Regions from separate parts of the Paenibacillus sp. Mc5Re-14 genome, predicted to be linked through region 1. Evidence: riboswitches for the same ligand, from Rfam matches in the RefSeq annotation. Region 1 holds a riboswitch; each other region holds the start of a gene.
What was found. Region 1 has a riboswitch for cobalamin ahead of cobJ (precorrin-3B C(17)-methyltransferase). Riboswitches for the same ligand answer to the same signal wherever they lie in the genome.
Positions count from the first base shown of each region.

Region 2: another riboswitch for cobalamin. It lies ahead of BN1546_RS04645 (ABC transporter substrate-binding protein); the one in region 1 lies ahead of cobJ (precorrin-3B C(17)-methyltransferase).
Region 3: another riboswitch for cobalamin. It lies ahead of BN1546_RS12185 (ABC transporter substrate-binding protein); the one in region 1 lies ahead of cobJ (precorrin-3B C(17)-methyltransferase).

Region 1 covers NZ_CVPD01000001.1:2,902,542-2,908,065, forward strand. Annotated here, with positions in the region: partial or broken gene BN1546_RS13195 (uroporphyrinogen-III synthase) at 30-886, shown strand; gene BN1546_RS13200 (LOG family protein) at 1,085-1,639, shown strand; cobalamin riboswitch at 1,696-1,883, shown strand; gene cobJ (precorrin-3B C(17)-methyltransferase) at 2,191-3,999, shown strand; gene BN1546_RS13210 (sirohydrochlorin chelatase) at 4,092-5,162, shown strand; gene cobK (precorrin-6A reductase) at 5,159-5,524, shown strand, end outside.
Region 2 covers NZ_CVPD01000001.1:993,324-998,847, forward strand. Annotated here, with positions in the region: gene BN1546_RS04635 (ABC transporter ATP-binding protein) at 1-273, opposite strand, end outside; gene BN1546_RS04640 (FecCD family ABC transporter permease) at 270-1,316, opposite strand; gene BN1546_RS04645 (ABC transporter substrate-binding protein) at 1,313-2,320, opposite strand; cobalamin riboswitch at 2,528-2,739, opposite strand; gene BN1546_RS04650 (histidine phosphatase family protein) at 2,840-3,592, opposite strand; gene cbiB (adenosylcobinamide-phosphate synthase CbiB) at 3,607-4,578, opposite strand; gene cobD (threonine-phosphate decarboxylase CobD) at 4,568-5,524, opposite strand, start outside.
Region 3 covers NZ_CVPD01000001.1:2,673,833-2,679,356, reverse strand. Annotated here, with positions in the region: gene nikC (nickel transporter permease) at 1-499, opposite strand, end outside; gene nikB (nickel ABC transporter permease) at 514-1,443, opposite strand; gene BN1546_RS12185 (ABC transporter substrate-binding protein) at 1,459-3,042, opposite strand; cobalamin riboswitch at 3,261-3,465, opposite strand; gene BN1546_RS12180 (nucleobase:cation symporter-2 family protein) at 4,199-5,506, opposite strand; gene BN1546_RS12175 (xanthine phosphoribosyltransferase) at 5,500-5,524, opposite strand, start outside.

The sequences.
Region 1 (5,524 bases):
AATATGACTTCTACAAGGGAGGCAACAGCATGGCACAACGCATGGCAGGTAAGAGAGTCGCTCTTGCCGGTCCCCGTAAAGCAGAAGAAATGGCACTGCTAGTTATGAAGATGGGGGGCGAGCCAGTAGAGCGTCCGGCCCAGGGGACTGTTTTTCTAGATGATATCGAGCTGCGCAACGCTGTTGTATCATGGGTGAAGAACCCTCCGGACTGGTACATCTTCACGACCGGTATGGGACTGGATGCTCTGTTCGATATGGCGGAGGATATGGGCGTGGCCGAGCAGATTATAGAGCTGCTGCAATCCTCCAACATTGCAGCACGGGGCTACAAGACGGTCAATGGACTCAAAAAGCGTGGCTTTACGCCAGCAGTACGGGACGAGGACGGAAGTTTGATCGGATTGACACGGGCCTTTGCCCCATATGATCTGAAGGGGAAGGAAGTGCTGTTGCAACTGCATGGAGACCCCGCCCCCGGTTGGTAGAGTGGCTGGATGAGCAGGGCGCAGTGACCCGCCAAGTACTTCCTTATAAGCATATCCCACCTGAAGAAGCAAAATTGCAGGCGTTACTAGATGATGTTATAAACCGTACGATTGATGCCGTTACGTTCACGAGTGGCCCGCAAATCCGATTTTTGGCCCAATATGCCAGAGAGCAAAATCGATTTGAGGATTTACTGGAAGCTTTTCGTGAAGATGTAATTGCTGTATCGGTGGGCAAGGTGACCGCACAATCCATTTTGGAAGAAGGGATTGAACGAATCGTGTTTCCAACTGAAGAGCGCATGGGTGCGATGATGGTGGAGCTGGGCAAATATTTTGAACATAGTGATTCGGTGCATGGCTGTGGTCTGAAGAGCGTGAACGGTCATTTGAAATGAGCTAGAAATGATAATGCAGTAAGCTAAAATGAACTTATATTTACGAATACAGCGTAAAATAGAGATAAGGGCCTACGAGGTCTTTATCTTTTTTTGTTGGACATGCATCGACAAAGTTTTTTGTTATAGCGAAAATATTTATCTAATATAATGAATAAGTTTCGATGCATGATATTGAGGACAGGAGCTGAGACGTTTATGAATTCTATTTGTGTATTTGCAGGGTCCAGACCTGGACATTCATCGGTATATGTTGAGGCCGCAGGCAAGCTGGGTGAAGCTATGGCTCGCCAGCATATCCGTCTAATTTATGGTGGCTCCAGCAGGGGGCTGATGGGTAAGGTGGCGGATGAACTACTGGCGGGTGACGGTCAGGTCACCGGCATTATGCCCACCCTATTATTCGATGCAGAAATTATTCATCGGGGAGTTACCGAGTTTATTGAGGTAGCAAGCATGCATGAACGTAAAGCGGCGATGAGTGAGATGGCCGATGCGTTTATAGCCCTTCCGGGTGGGTTGGGAACCTTTGAGGAGCTGTTCGAGGTATTGTGCTGGGCGCAAATCGGCATACATCGCAAGCCCATTGGGCTGCTGAATGTGAATGGATATTTTGACCCGTTGATAGAAATGGTACGTCATAGCGTGCAGGAAGGGTTTACCGGAGCTGATCATCCAGCACTACTGAGTATCTCTGCGGACCCGGATGAATTGCTGCATATGCTGAAAAATAAGGCAGAGAACTTGAAATAAAGCTTTTTTCGTGCTTGCACAACTGATTGAGGCAAGGTTATGATAAGACCCATAATCAAATAGCGGACAGACAAGGTGCCTTTGCGGTTGAGCAAAGGGTAACAGGGAATCGGGTGCAAGTCCCGAGCGGTCCCGCCACTGTAAGGAAGAGGATTCTTTTAAATGGTCACTCGTACAAAACGGGGAAGACGAAAGAATCCGTTGATGCCAAGCCAGGAGACCTACCTTGATCTGTATGCACCGTTAACCTTCGCGGAGAGGATGGGTGTACGAAATCAGGAAATCAGGCACACGTTGCTTTTTCCATGTTGATTACAGGTTTGCGTGGATATGAACGTGTAGCAGCGTTTGAAGCGCAAACAAAACAGATGGAAAACAACGGCAGATTGGAGGAAGACAAGACTGTCCTCTTACGCTGTTTCGTCTGATGAGAGAGATACGTACATAGGAACCCCATCCGGGCAGGATGGGGTTTTTTCGAGTTACAGGATGCCACAAATTATTGAAATAGATAGTATAGCTGCCCTGAAAAGGATGATAGGAGGAGCACGATGAGCCCATTAGGAAAATTGCTGGTGATTGGATTTGGACCAGGAGATATGGAACATATCACAAAACGTGCGTTGGATGCGCTGGCCGAAAGTGAGGTCATTATCGGCTACAATACCTACGTTGATTTGATCCGTCCGTTGTTGAACGGACAGGAGATTGTACGCACAGGGATGACAGAGGAAGTGAGCCGTGCGCAGGAGGCGGTTCGCCAAGCAGAGATGGGCAAGAAGGTAGCCGTCATTTCCAGTGGAGATGCTGGGGTCTATGGCATGGCAGGTCTGGTGTACGAAGTGCTGATGCAAAAAGGCTGGCGTCGCGAGGACGGGGTTGAGGTGGAGGTTGTGCCGGGGATCTCGGCTATTCAATCCTGTGCTTCGTTGTTGGGAGCGCCAGTTATGCATGATGCTTGCACGATCAGTCTGAGTGATCATCTGACCCCGTGGGAAACAATCGTGAAGCGTGTAGAAGCTGCGGCTTCGGCTGATTTTGTGATTGCATTATACAACCCGCGTAGTGGTCGGCGTACCCGCCAGATTGTGGAGACGCAGTCCATTTTGCTTCGTTACCGTGATCCGCAGACTCCGGTTGGGCTGGTGAAGAGTGCTTATCGTGAACGTCAGCAGGTTATTGTGACGACGCTGGAAGATATGCTGAACCATGATATCGGGATGCTGACGACCGTAATCATCGGCAATTCCTCGACGACAGTGTATGACGGCTTAATCGTGACTCCACGCGGCTATCAGCGTAAATACACGCTGGACGCGACCGAACAGGTGCTCAAACCGCATCAGCGGCTTCGCACGGAAGCGGAGCCGTGGTCGCTGGGCGCGCAAGAGGATCGCGCGCTAGATGCACCGCAGGGAGGCGGAGCTCTGACTGCGCCTACCGGGCCTTCCGCGAGCGGTGCTGCGGTTGCCACGCAGGCACGCCCGCAAGCGATGGCTGCTGTACAGGTGCCGCCTGCGAAGCAAACCGGGGCGACCCCAGCATCGCTGGCAGCAGAGGCGCTCGGTCGTCTTGCTGTTGGCGGCAAGCTGCCAGGCGAAGCCAACGCTCGCTGGAGCGGGCAAGCGCCTACCGCCCAGAGCGCCGTTGGAACGGCAGCAGGGGCCGGAGCAGGAGCTGCGGCTGCGAAGGCGTCAGGCGGCTTTGGCAAGCCTGCGCTGTTTGAGGTGGGGGTTTCCCCTGGCGTGGGAAACAAGAAGTTCACTGCTCGGCAGATGGCACTGCTCGCCGAGGTAGCGGGTGATGATGGCGAGCTGGAATACACGCCAGATCATCAGATCGTGCTGCGCGTGCCGTGCCTAGACCCTGAGGAACTGGTCGGTCGGCTGCGGGATGAACGATTCATTGTCATGCCGCTCGGCGATGTGTTTAAGGTCAAGGCGTGCGACTTCTGCAATATGGAGAAAGATGACGCTGTGCCTGTGGCTGAGCACCTACAGGTTGTACTCGGCGGATTACAGGCACCCAAGGAAACGAGCATTGCTTTGAACGGATGCGGCATGGCCTGCTATGGAGCGGTGCTGGAGGATATCGGAATTGTCTACCGCAAGGGAGGATATGATCTTTTCCTCGGCGGCAAAAAATTTGGCCGTAATGCTCATGCCGCTCAGCCCGTAGCGGAAGGGATTCCAGGTGATCAGATTACGGACATCGTGGAGAATATTATCGCTGAATACAAGGAAAAAGGGCATCCGAACGAGCGTTTTCATAAGTTTTTCAAACGTGTAGGCATCGTTGCGGGTTTCCGGCATGAAGATTCACCGGCAACAGTAGAAGTGAACGCGGTTTGTGGTGATTAATAGGTTTGTAGGCTTGATGAACCGGATACAAGCATATATATAAAATAGGGCGTATGTAGACTATCCCTATAAATGAGGAGGAACAAACAGCAGTGGATGCAATATTGTTGGTTGGACATGGAAGTCGGGACCCAGAGGGTAATCAGGAACTACTGGAATTTGCACAGGCGGTGGCAGATCGGGCGCCAGGTACGTGTGTAGAGACCTGTTTCCTAGAGTTGGCACGCCCTAGTATTGCCGAAGGAGTACAGGCGTGTGTGGAGAAAGGGGCGACACGTGTCGTTCTTATTCCGATTATTTTGTTCGCAGCAGTGCACGCCAAAATTGATATCCCGATGGCTATTGATCGGGCAAAGGCAAAATATCCGCAGGTGGAATTTGTATACGGACGCCCGATTGGCGTTCACGAGAAAATCGTTAGCATACTGCTGGACCGCTTGAAAGAGACCCGTCCAGTTGCCGTTCCAGCGGGGATGCATAGCGCGGTGGAGGCATCTGCCGAGGTATCCAACGAAGAAACAGCGGTACTTGTATTAGGACGCGGAAGTAGCGATCCAGATGCGAACAGTGACTTTTTCAAAATCACCCGTATGCTGTGGGAGAAGCTTTCTTATACATGGATAGAAAGCAGCTTTATCGGTGTGACGCAGCCTTCCTTTCCCGATGGCTTGGAGCGTTGTGTACGATTGGGGGCCAAAAAGATTATCGTGCTTCCGTATTTTCTGTTCACTGGGGTGCTGATTAAGCGCATCGAAGAAATGACCCAGGAATTTGCTGAGGCTCACCCTGCATTACAAGTGGAAATGGGCGGATATTTTGGCTTCCATCCTCAATTGGTTGAGCTGGTGCTGGAGCGAGCTAATGAAGGCTTGTTCGGTAAGGTTACGGCTAATTGTGATAACTGCCAGTTCCGTCTGGAAGCTCAGGAGCATCACCATCATCACCACGACCATGACCACGACCACCATCACCACCATGATCACGACCACGACCATCATCACGATCATGATCACCATGCACATGAGCATGATCATCATCACGAGCACCATACACATCACCACGCTCACGATCATGTCCATGCTCACAGCCATAATGACCATGATCACGATCATTCACATACGCCGTCTGTAGTGAACGTAACCGGGCAGGTGAATGGCTCATGATTTTCATGCTGTGTGGAACGAGCGATGCACGGGAATTGGCGCTGCAAATTCGTGACATTGGCTTTAATGTATTGACTTCGGTCGTAACCGAAAGCGCGGCGGCCAGCTTGTCCGAAGCAGGACTGGACGTACGTACAGGCCGAATGACAGCCGACGAAATGGGTGCAATGATTCGGGAGAAGGGGATAAAGGCTGTTGTTGATGCCAGTCATCCTTTTGCAGAGGAAGCACATGCGAATGCGATGGCAGCCGCTCGCGAGTCGGGGGTTCCTTATATCCGCTACGAGCGAACGGGACTAGTGTATGACAATCATCCGTTGCTCCATATCGTTCCTTCCTATGAAGAAGCGGCATTAGAAGCG
Region 2 (5,524 bases), 1.9 Mb from region 1:
GGCTACAAGTTGGGAAAGCTCTTTTCTGCTGTAGCTACCGACCTTTTTACCATAGATATGAACACTTCCAGAAGTCGGCTGATCTACGCCAGAAAGCAGATGCAGCAACGTCGATTTTCCACTCCCATTCGGACCAATGATCCCCCACCAAGCTCCTTCGTCTACGTTCCAGCTAATATTCTTCAACACATGGAACTCTCCATAAGCACGGGTCAGGCCTGCTACCTCTAGCGCCCGATCATACACCTTCTGTGATTCACTTTGTTTGGTCACAACAGATCCCCCCTGCGTAGCTTCTTGTTCCGGTACAGGAGATACGCGAAGAACGGTGCCCCAACAAAGGCCGTCATAACGCCCAGAGGAATTTCTGTTGGGGCCAACAACGTGCGAGCCGCCGTATCTGCCCAAGCCATAAAAATAGCTCCACCCAGTGCAGATAACGGAACAATCATCCGGTAATCGGGACCTGCCATCAGACGAATGATATGAGGCACAACAAGTCCAACAAAGCCAATGACTCCACATACCGAGACAGCGGCAGCTGTCAGCAAGGTAGATATGATCAGGACAGATAGCTTCGTCGCATCTACATGAACCCCCATATGAGCCGCTTGACGTTCTCCCAAAGCCAGAATATTCAGCACCCGTGCCCGGTTCCATAGAAACACCAGCCCAACGATCACGTAAGGTAAAAGAATTCCCGTATATGACCAACCGCGCAGACTGAGACTTCCCAGCGTCCAGTACAATATTTCATTGACTGTTTCCTTCGACATGGCTGCCAGAAAAGAAACAATGGCTCCCCCAAAAAATTGCATCACCACACCTGATAAAATGAGGCTTTGGGTCGGAATTTTCCCACCTTCACGCGCCAACGTCAACACCATCCACAGCGTCAGCATGCCGGTTATAAATGCAACTAGCGGAAGCGTCCATATACCCACAAATGAAAATTGAAGCCCCCAATAAATCAGTACTGCTGCTCCGACCGAAGCTCCCGAGGATACCCCAAGGGTATACGGATCAGCCAAGGGATTACGCAACACACCCTGAAATCCGGCTCCCGCCAGCGCCAGCGCTGCTCCAACCAACATTCCCAGTAACACCCGTGGCAATCTGACCTTCAAAATGATCTGCTCTGAGGATGTATTCCAATCCGGTGTAAACGTATCACCTAACCACGGTAGGTGGTTGATCAAAATACCTGTGATCTGGCTGACCGGAAGACTGACCGAGCCGATGCCAAGACAGAGTAGCAGCGTCAGCAGCAGCAAGACAAGACCTGTCCCCCCAAAACCGATCAGTCTACGGTTCATTTGAAAATTTCAGGGTACACGCCCTTAGCCACTTCCTTGAGCCCTTCCGTTACGCGTGGCCCCGGACGACTGATCAAATTATCATCCACGGCAAATACACGATGGTTACGAACAGCCGATATTTGATCCCATCCACTACGAGCTTTAATGATATCGCCGAGGGTCTGGCCTGTTTTGTCGTCCTTCACACTTTTGCTGTACAAAATCACGTCAGGGTTTGCAGCTATAATATTTTCCTCACTGATTTGGTACCACCCCTTCTGCGTAGCACCTACATTTTCACCACCTGCTAATGTTATCAGCTCGTCCATAAACTCGCCTTTACCCACTGTCCAGCCTGGTGAAAACTCGACGTATACCCGCAGCTTCTGCCCTTTGCCGATATTTTTAACTCCTTCTTTCACTTCTGCTACATCTGCTCTCATCTTGTCAGTCACCGCTCTCGCTTCTTTCTGATGATCGGTGATTTTCCCATACAATTCGATGTTAGCTATGACATCTTCAACTGTTTTCGGTTCTGTTTTAAAAATCATAATTCCCATGTCACGCAGCTTAGTCGTAGCCTGTTCACTAAGTGAAATCCCTGCAAAAACAACTTCCGGGTTCGCAGCAATGATCGCCTCTTCGTTCGGTTTCATAATACCGCCCATTTTAGGCTTTTTCGTAGCTGCCTCCGGGTAATCAGAGTAGTCGGATACACCAACAATTTCCTTATCCAGTCCGATAGCGAACAGCGCCTCGGTTTCTGCCGGGGAGACGGAAACGATCTTATCCGGTGCTTTTTTAAATGTAAATTCCTGTCCTGTTGCATCCTTAAGCGTTAGCGGGTAAACCGTTTTGCCCGGTGGTACTTGTGCGGTTACGGTCTGTCCCGGCTGCTGTGAAGAAGCTTGGCCCTCTTTGTTTTCTGCATTTTTTCCATTCGCGCCACATGCACTCAGCCCAACTGCCAATATCAGCGCCAATAGACCTGTAGTCCATACCTTTATTTTTTTTCCTGCCATGATTTGCACCCCTTCATACATAAATCGTTAAGAGCGTTACTTGAACTTCATCCGATATTTTCTCATTCCAGCCTTCTTTTCCTATCAAAAACCCCCGCATCCTCATATCAGGACACAGGGGTCACGTTAGCACAGATCGTGCGCAGGCGGGCAGCTTCTTTCCGCATGGACAGTCACTGCGAACACGTCATCCTTTCCTCGAAGGATTATGGTGACAGGCGGACGGGCAGGTATCCTGACTTATGGAAGATGCATGTCCTGATATTCTTTCATATGCCTGGCGGCACATAAAACAGGGCTAATAGGCATGTTTCCATTTACAGTGGCGGGACCGTGTCGGACTCACACCGACTTCCCTTTTAACAACGCAATAAAGGAAAGCAAGTTCCTCACATAGCGCCGACCTCGTCTGCTGGATATTTGATGTAGTGGTAGTCAAGCCGTTCTTTTACTTGATGATTATAGGTTAAAAAGAGTTAGCTTACAACCCAAACAGTCGCTTTATTCGCCTTGTTTAACCTAATGAGAAAGCAATCTTGCTATACAATTGTGCGGTCCTGTCAACCTTAACTGAATCCTAAATGCTTCTCCCGGCTTCGGATTCAGACTCCAAAAATCATGGCCAGGCATAAGCATACAAGCCAACTGACGAATTACACCACCATGCGTGACAATCAAAACAGAGGGCGGCGCAGCATTCGACTCCATTGGCTGAACCTCCAAAGCAATGCGCCACGCAAACAGAGAGTCTAGGAATTCACGCAGACGATTCACAAAATGAATCCAAGGCTCTCCTCCAGGTGGGGTGAATTGTTGCGGCTCATCAATCCAAGCGCGATACAACGCCACATCCTTAAGCATGTCATACGTTTTTCCATCCCACTCACCAAAGTGAAGTTCTCGCAGACGTGGTTCCATGATAGGAGGCATAGCAGAGAGGGAACATTCAGACGTCAATGCTGACTCCGGCAAAATGATCTGCAAGGTCTGGCGACATCGCATCAAGTCGCTGCAATAGATTCGAGCAAAGGAATGTCCCTGCAATTTTTTCTGTAAAGTCTTTAACTCCTGCTCTGCTCCGGGCAGCAAACCCAAGTCGGCATGTCCCAGATATCGACGTTCCTTATTCCATAAGGTCGTGCCATGACGAACTAGTACGAGCTCCATGTCCCACTGCAGATCTTCTTTAGCATCATTCGGCTTACTAACCTGTTGTGAGTTCGGACTTGGTGCACTTTCTCGCACTCTTTTTCCTTCTGTATCTTGTTTCAAAATCGTGTCACTCCTCACTGCATCCATCCCAAGGCAAAACACCCTGCAGCTCCCATCAAACATAACCCTACAAACATAGTGGATACGGCGAACATCAGCCGGACCGTATGCCGGATATCCTTCGACTCCAGCGGTCGTATCCCTTCGCCCATATATGCCCGAAAGGAGCGTATGCCGTGATACACATTATAGCCACCGAGACGAATCCCTAGGGCACCTGCCACCGCTGATTCGGGAAATCCGCTATTTGGGCTTGGATGCAGACGGGCATCCCGCTTGATTGTCCGCCAGCTTCTTGCAGCATCCAGCCGATATAACCACGACGCTATCACTAGCATAACTGCTGTCATGCGAGCCGGAATGTAGTTAGCTACATCATCCAGCCGTGCTGAGGCCCAGCCTAAATGCAGGTACTTTTCATTTTTGTAGCCAACCATTGAATCGAGCGTGTTTACGGCACGATATGCCAGTGCCAAGGGTGCTCCCCCGATCAGGGCATAAAAAAGCGGGGAAATAATGGCGTCCACGATATTTTCAGCGACCGTTTCGACGGTACCGCGCACAATTTCGGGCTCGTCAAGCTGCTGCGTATCCCTTCCGACAATCATGCCTAGCTCCCGACGTGCCCCAGTCAGGTCATTCGCCTGCAACGCTCGGTATACTGCCATCCCTGCGTCCTTTAGACCTTTGGAAGCAATCGTAGTTGCAATCAGAACAATTTCTACGACGACAGACAACCACGGGTGAATCCAGGCAAGCACACGCAACAGCCCCCAGGCAAGCACAAAGGAACCCCCAGCCACAATAAATGGAAGCAGTATGCCCGCACGTTTCAGTCCTCGGTCACTGCGGACCTTACGGCGAACCGCTTTTTCCAATGCTGAAATGGCATGTCCCATCCCGATGACTGGATGCGGCAACCATCTCGGATCACCGATTAACCTGTCCAGCAGATAGGCTGCCATGATAACCAAGCTAACGATCACGCCGCTCCTCCTCCAGCACTTCACTCAGTGCAGACAGCAGCATATTGTTGGCTTCGGCGTCCTTAACCGCAATTCGAAAATGGCTCGCTGACAGTCCAGGATACATGGCACAGCTACGTATAAGAATCCCACGTTGTCCAAGCGCCTGCTGAATAGCCGATGCACTCCACGTTCCCGGCGCCCTTGCTAGCACGTAATTGGCTTCGCCGGGAATGACACCACAGCCCCATTCCGCCAAGGCAGTCAGTAAGCGACTGCGCTCCGTAGCAATCAGTTCCTGTGTGCGGCGCTCATAAGCTTGCCCACTTCTCAGACACGCCTCTCCAGCCAGCAACGCCAGTCCATTAACGCTCCAGGTCACCTGTTTGGCCGTCATTTGCCGGATATAGTCCGGATGAGCAATCGCATAGCCCAATCGTAAGCCAGGAATGGCATAAAATTTGGTCATCGATCGGATCAAAATCACATGAGGATAGCGATCCAGCACAGGCAATAATGAGATTTGCCGTTCCAGTGGGATAAAATCAATAAAGGCTTCATCCACCACCAACACGGTACCCGTTCTGCCAGCCGTCTCTGCCAGTTCGTATAGCTCCTGCTCACCATATTGCACACCGTTTGGATTATTCGGCTGCCCAAGGAACAATACATCTACCTGCTCCATGAGCCGAAGGATGTCCTCCACGTCTGCCTTCCATTGAAGCGAAGCCTTCCCGTATACCCGATGGATCTCGGCTCCGAATTTGCCAGCCAGCTCGGCATATTCCGAAAAACACGGCTCCACTGTCCCCACACGCTTGGGAGCCAGGCCCAATAGCAAGAGCGCCATGCTTTCAGCCGCGCCGTTACCGATACTCAGCGACTCGGGTGGAACCTGCAGCCGCCGTGCCAGCATATTTTTAAAATGGCGGTGTCCAGGGTCTGGATAGCGAATCACTGTGTCAAA
Region 3 (5,524 bases), 230 kb from region 1:
CATAGTCCTCCTGGCAAGCTTTTTGAACCAAACTACGGATATAGCGGACATAGCCCGCCCACCGTACCGCAATAATCGCTAGGGTCATGTTGACGAAACCCGGCCCCAAAATACCCACAATCGCTACCGTTAAAATAATATCAGGAAAAGCCAGTACGCCGTCGATTCCCCGCATAATCAACTGATCCACGCGCCCTCGCACATAACCAATGAGCAAGCCTGTGGGCAGACTGATACACAGCGTAGCTACCGTAATCGCACAAGCGATTAGCACACTCGTCCGAATCCCGTAAATGAGCCGTGACAGCACATCCCGACCCAGATGATCCGTACCAAAAGGATACTTCCGACTGGGTGGTGCCAAACGGTTCAGAAGGTCCACATGCAGAGGATCATGAGGGGCGGCCCATGGAGCCAGCAATCCGAGCAGCACGATCAGGCCAAACAGTGCGCCCCCTGTCAGCAAGCTTCCTCTAAAGGAAAGCCGTATCTTTTTCATTTTTCGCTTCCCCCTTAACGCAAACGCAGCCTTGGATCTATCACCGTCTGGACCACATCCACCAAACACTGAACACCTACAATTAAAAATGCGGCAAACATAACATATCCCTGAATCACCGGGTAATCCCGCTGCGTAATTGCATCTATAAAATACTTGCCCAACCCTGGCCATGAAAAAATGGTCTCTACGATGACGTTACCTGCCAGCATAAATGATAGATTCGTACCTAACAGCGTAATCATTGGCAGAACGGCATGTTTAAATAGCTCAAAAAAGAGAATATGCATACGGGAAAAACCACGAGCCCTCGCTGCTTTCACAAAATTGCGGTCACTCAGCTCCAGCATTTGAGCACGCAATAGACGAGCTTGCACCGTTCCCAATCCTGCACCAAGCGTCAGCGCTGGGAGTACTAAATGTGTCCAGTCCTCCCTTCCCATGGATGGGAGCCAGCCCAAGCGAACGGAAAATAGATAGATCAGCAGAAAACCAAGCCAAAAAGAAGGGATCGACGATCCCAGCAAAGCGAACAGCCTGCCCAGACGATCTAGTGGACCGCTGACTTTTAGCGAGGCAGCCAGCCCCATCCCAAGCGTAAGCACCGTCATGACGGCAAAGCCCGCCAAAGCTAGCTCCACCGTAGCGGGCAGTCTGCTCCACAGTTCGTTTAGCACCGACTCCTTGGACACATATGAGGTTCCCCAATGTCCCGTGAACACATCCCGCAGCCAGTTCACATATTGAATATGAAGCGGCTCATTCAAGCCCAGTTCGTTTCGCAGCGCGGTCAGCGCCTCCCCAGAAGCAGGAACATTATGCGCGGTGAGCAAAATGAGGGCAGGGTCACCAGGGGCCAGCCTCATCAGTACAAAAGTCAGCGTGGATACAACGAATACAATGATGGGCAGCTGCGCCACACGTTCCAGTATAAAACGAATCATAGGATACGTAGCTCGTTATTCAGCAATATCAGATTGCGCTGTAATGTAGTAATACTCGATCGGATGCGGCGTAAAGCCCTCTACCCCTTTTTTCACGCCAAACACATTGTCAGGGTGTACAATGAACGACTGCGGCAAGTCTGTATTGATGATATCCAGCGCTTGCAGTGTTACCGCATTACGCTGTGCGGTATCCTTTGCCAACTTCAGGTTGTGAAGAATATCCTTCAGCGGTTTGGAAGCATAACGGCTTACATTAGCTTCACTTGTAGAGGAGTAGAACATGTCCATAAAATACTGCGGTTCCCCTGTATGGGCCGTGAGCATGCTGTACATAGCAAAATCCCAATCGTTTTTGGTCAACGCCTCGTCGATATTTTCCACCTTGCGAATTTTGACCTGGATTCCCTCATTCAGCAACTGGCTCTGAATAACCTCAGCCATGACGGATAGCTCCGGACGCTGAGGGAAGGTCAGCAGCGTAACCTCGAATGGCTTGCCCTGCTTGGACCATGTGCCTTGGGCATCCTTTTGCCAGCCATCCTTCGTCAACAACTGCTCTGCCGTTCCGTTCAATGCTTTGCGCTCAATCTTACCGAAGGGAAGGATACTCGGAAACGGGCTGCTTGCTTCCGTACCGTAGCCCCTCATGACGGCGCTCACAATGGATGCGCGCGGAATCAGACTGTCCACCACCTTACGGTTGGTCGCATCCTTGAACACAGACGATTCCATGTTGTACACAATCATATGGGTACGCAAGGACGGAGCCGACAGCACTTGTAGCTTGTCGTTCTTTTTTAATACCTCTGCGTTATCTACCGGAATATCCGTCGCTACATCCACCTCACCGGATTGCAACGCCATCAGGCGCGAATTACCGTCCGTAATGAATTTCATCGTTGCTTCAGCCAGTCGTGCCTTTTCGCCCCAATATCCGTCATAACGCTCTACGACCAAGGATTGATCCTTGTTAAAGGCTTTAATTTTAAAAGCACCTGTCATCGCAGGGTAGCTCTGCTCATCTTTCATGGATGCCACATCCAGCACGATTGTTGACGGATCAGCCAGATTGGATGCCAGCGCTGCATTCGGTTGGTTTGTCGTAATTTTCAACGTCAGCGGGCCATTTACATCAATGGACTTCACATCCAGTAAATCCTTCGCCAGGTGACTTTTCTCGATAGAGCGCAGCAAAGATGCTTTTACGCTTACTGCATCCATACTCTTTCCATCATGAAAAGTGACCTTATCCTGCAAGCTGAACGTCCACACGTTAGGACTGTCGTGCTTCCATTCCTTGGCTAGCCAAGCCACAGGCTCCAACTTTTCATTCAAACGAATGAGTGTCTCACCGGCACCGGAACGCATCACATCCCAGCTATTGTCTCCATGCGGATCGACGCCTGACGGTTTCCACGTATACGCCATCACCAGCTTTTTACCTGCTGGAGTCTGTTGTGCAGGAGTATTCTCACCCTTGCCTGAGCTATCCTCCGTCTTCGTGGCTGTGCCGCATCCCGAAAGAGCCATAACTGCCATCAGCAGCAGCAATCCTGTACATATGAACCATGAACGCCTATTACGATTGCCTATCATCCCACATTTCCTCCTCTATCTTGTAAAATATCGTATAAACCTAACGCAAAACGCGAAAAAAGCATTCCCAACCACTTGACCAGCAGTCAGAAATGCTTTCATTATAAAATGTCAAAACTCACCTCAAAGCCAACTCCAAAAACATAGAAGGGATCAGATCGGTTTCAGACATTCCGTATGCAGCACGCCTAACCACCTCCCCAGCATCCCGTGGGTCTGACAGTGATGTCAAAACAGGCAGGTCTCCTGACTCCAGGCTTATCTTTCAGGCCTTCCCGGTTCCTCACAGTTCCAGTGGCTATTCTGAAAGCTCCAGCAGTACCCTGCTGATGCCTGTATACAGTGGCGGGTCCGTGTCGGAATCTACCGAACTTCCCTTTTAAGTGAACACGCTCAACAACTATCTACATCGTCTCAACAAAACCTCGTATATAGAGTTGTCCGGCTCACACCTGTTTTCTTCCTTTATTCCTTTTTATTACGAATTAGGATTATCTTATTTTGTTGCTACTGGCTTGTCAACAAATGCAGCGTAATATTTTAAATTTGAATGATACGATGAGAATCAAGGCTGTGACTATTCATTGCATGCACGCAATTCACGTGCTAAAATTAGGTATAGAGATATCCACCGTATCCGTATACTAAAAAGAGCCTTCGCCGCGCCAACGGCAAAGACTCCTAGGATTTGAAAGGCTGTGGATCACCACGGCGCGCTAAATGCTTAGCTAAACCCACCGTTAGGCGCCTAACCTAATCAAGCGGTGGGTTTTCGCTTGTTCCGAAATTTCCGACGCAGCCAGCGATAAAGTTTACGAATACTAAACACCAGGCTTAGTAACGTAACCATCCAACGCAACACATCGTAGCACGACACAAGTGTGACCATCGGCTTCACCCCCTTTCGGGAAGCTGCACCGTGGTCCGAAAACATCCACCACTATTCAAAATCCATAGTTTAGATTATACCATTCCTCTTCCTACTACTCTAGCAAACTTTTCTAGTAGGTTCTCAATCCTCCATTTTCATACAAGAGGGGGGTTATCAATAACTTCATGTTGCTTAATAAATAACCTGCTCTTGGTAACCCCATGCCAAACAGCCGGAAAAGAGGCTACGTCCTCTTTCCGGCTGTTTTTATCTATTTCCTATTCATCAAACCTTCTGTGGAACCTCCGAGACATTTACGCCTTTGACCGATTCAGCTTGTTTTCTTGCCAAAACGATGTTCAAGACAATTGCCGTAATCGAGCCCGATACAATACCATTTTGCAGCAGCATTTTGGCAAAGCTAGGCAGTTGGTCAAACATTTGCGGCAGAACAGCTGAGCCTAGGCCTACAGCAATACTGCATGCTGCGATCAGCAGATTGCTTTCCTTCCGCAGATCTACTTCTGACAAAATAGACATACCTGATGCAGCAACCGAGCCAAACATGACGATCATTGCCCCGCCCAGCACAGCGTTAGGAATCACTGTCGTCAAGGCAGCCAGCTTAGGCAGCAAACCGAGAACGACCATGATGCCGCCCGCAGCAAAAATAACGTTACGCGATTTGACGCGAGTTAGCGAGATCAGACCCACATTTTGCGAGAAGGCCGTGTAAGGGAACGCATTAAAAATACCGCCCAGCATAATCGCGAGCCCCTCCGAACGAAGTCCATTGACGATTTGCTTTTGTTCCACCTTCTGATCAATCGCTTTACCTACTGCCAGATAAACCCCCGTAGACTCGACCATGCTGACAATATTGACGATAATCATCGTGCATACCGCCATAATGCTGAATTCTGGCTTGCCAAAATAAAACGGCTGCGCAATACTCACCCATGAAGCATCCGCTACGGGAGCAAAATGCACCATTCCCATCGCATAGGCGACTACAGTACCTGCGAACAGACCAATAAGTACGGAAATCGAGCGTAAAAAGCCCTTAGCTACTCGATTGACAAGCAGAATAACCAGTAGTGTAACCAGTGCCAGCAGCAAATTACGCGGCTGTCCAAAATCCGCGCTGCCCTGACCACCCGCTACATTGTTCATCGCCACCGGAATAAGGGATAGACCGATAATCGTAACGACCGAGCCGGTAACCACTGTTGGGAAAAAGCGTAACAGTTTGCCATATAGCGGTGCCGCAAGCACCACAAATATACCGGACAAAATGATGGCACCGTACGCTGTCGCCAGATTTGAGGTCGAAGCAATTGCGATAATGGGTCCTACTGCCGTAAACGTACAGCCCAAAATGACAGGCAATCTACTTCCAAAAAAGCGTGTGCCCATAATCTGTAATAATGTAGCAATCCCGCAAGTGAATAAATCAGCAGCCACTAGATAGGCCATCTGGGCTGGCGTCAGGTGAAGTGCTCCCCCTACAATCAGAGGAACAGCAATGGCTCCGGCGTACATCGCCATGACATGCTGGAAGCCCAGCGCAAATAATTTTTGTTTACTTAACATCCCACATTCTCCTTAACG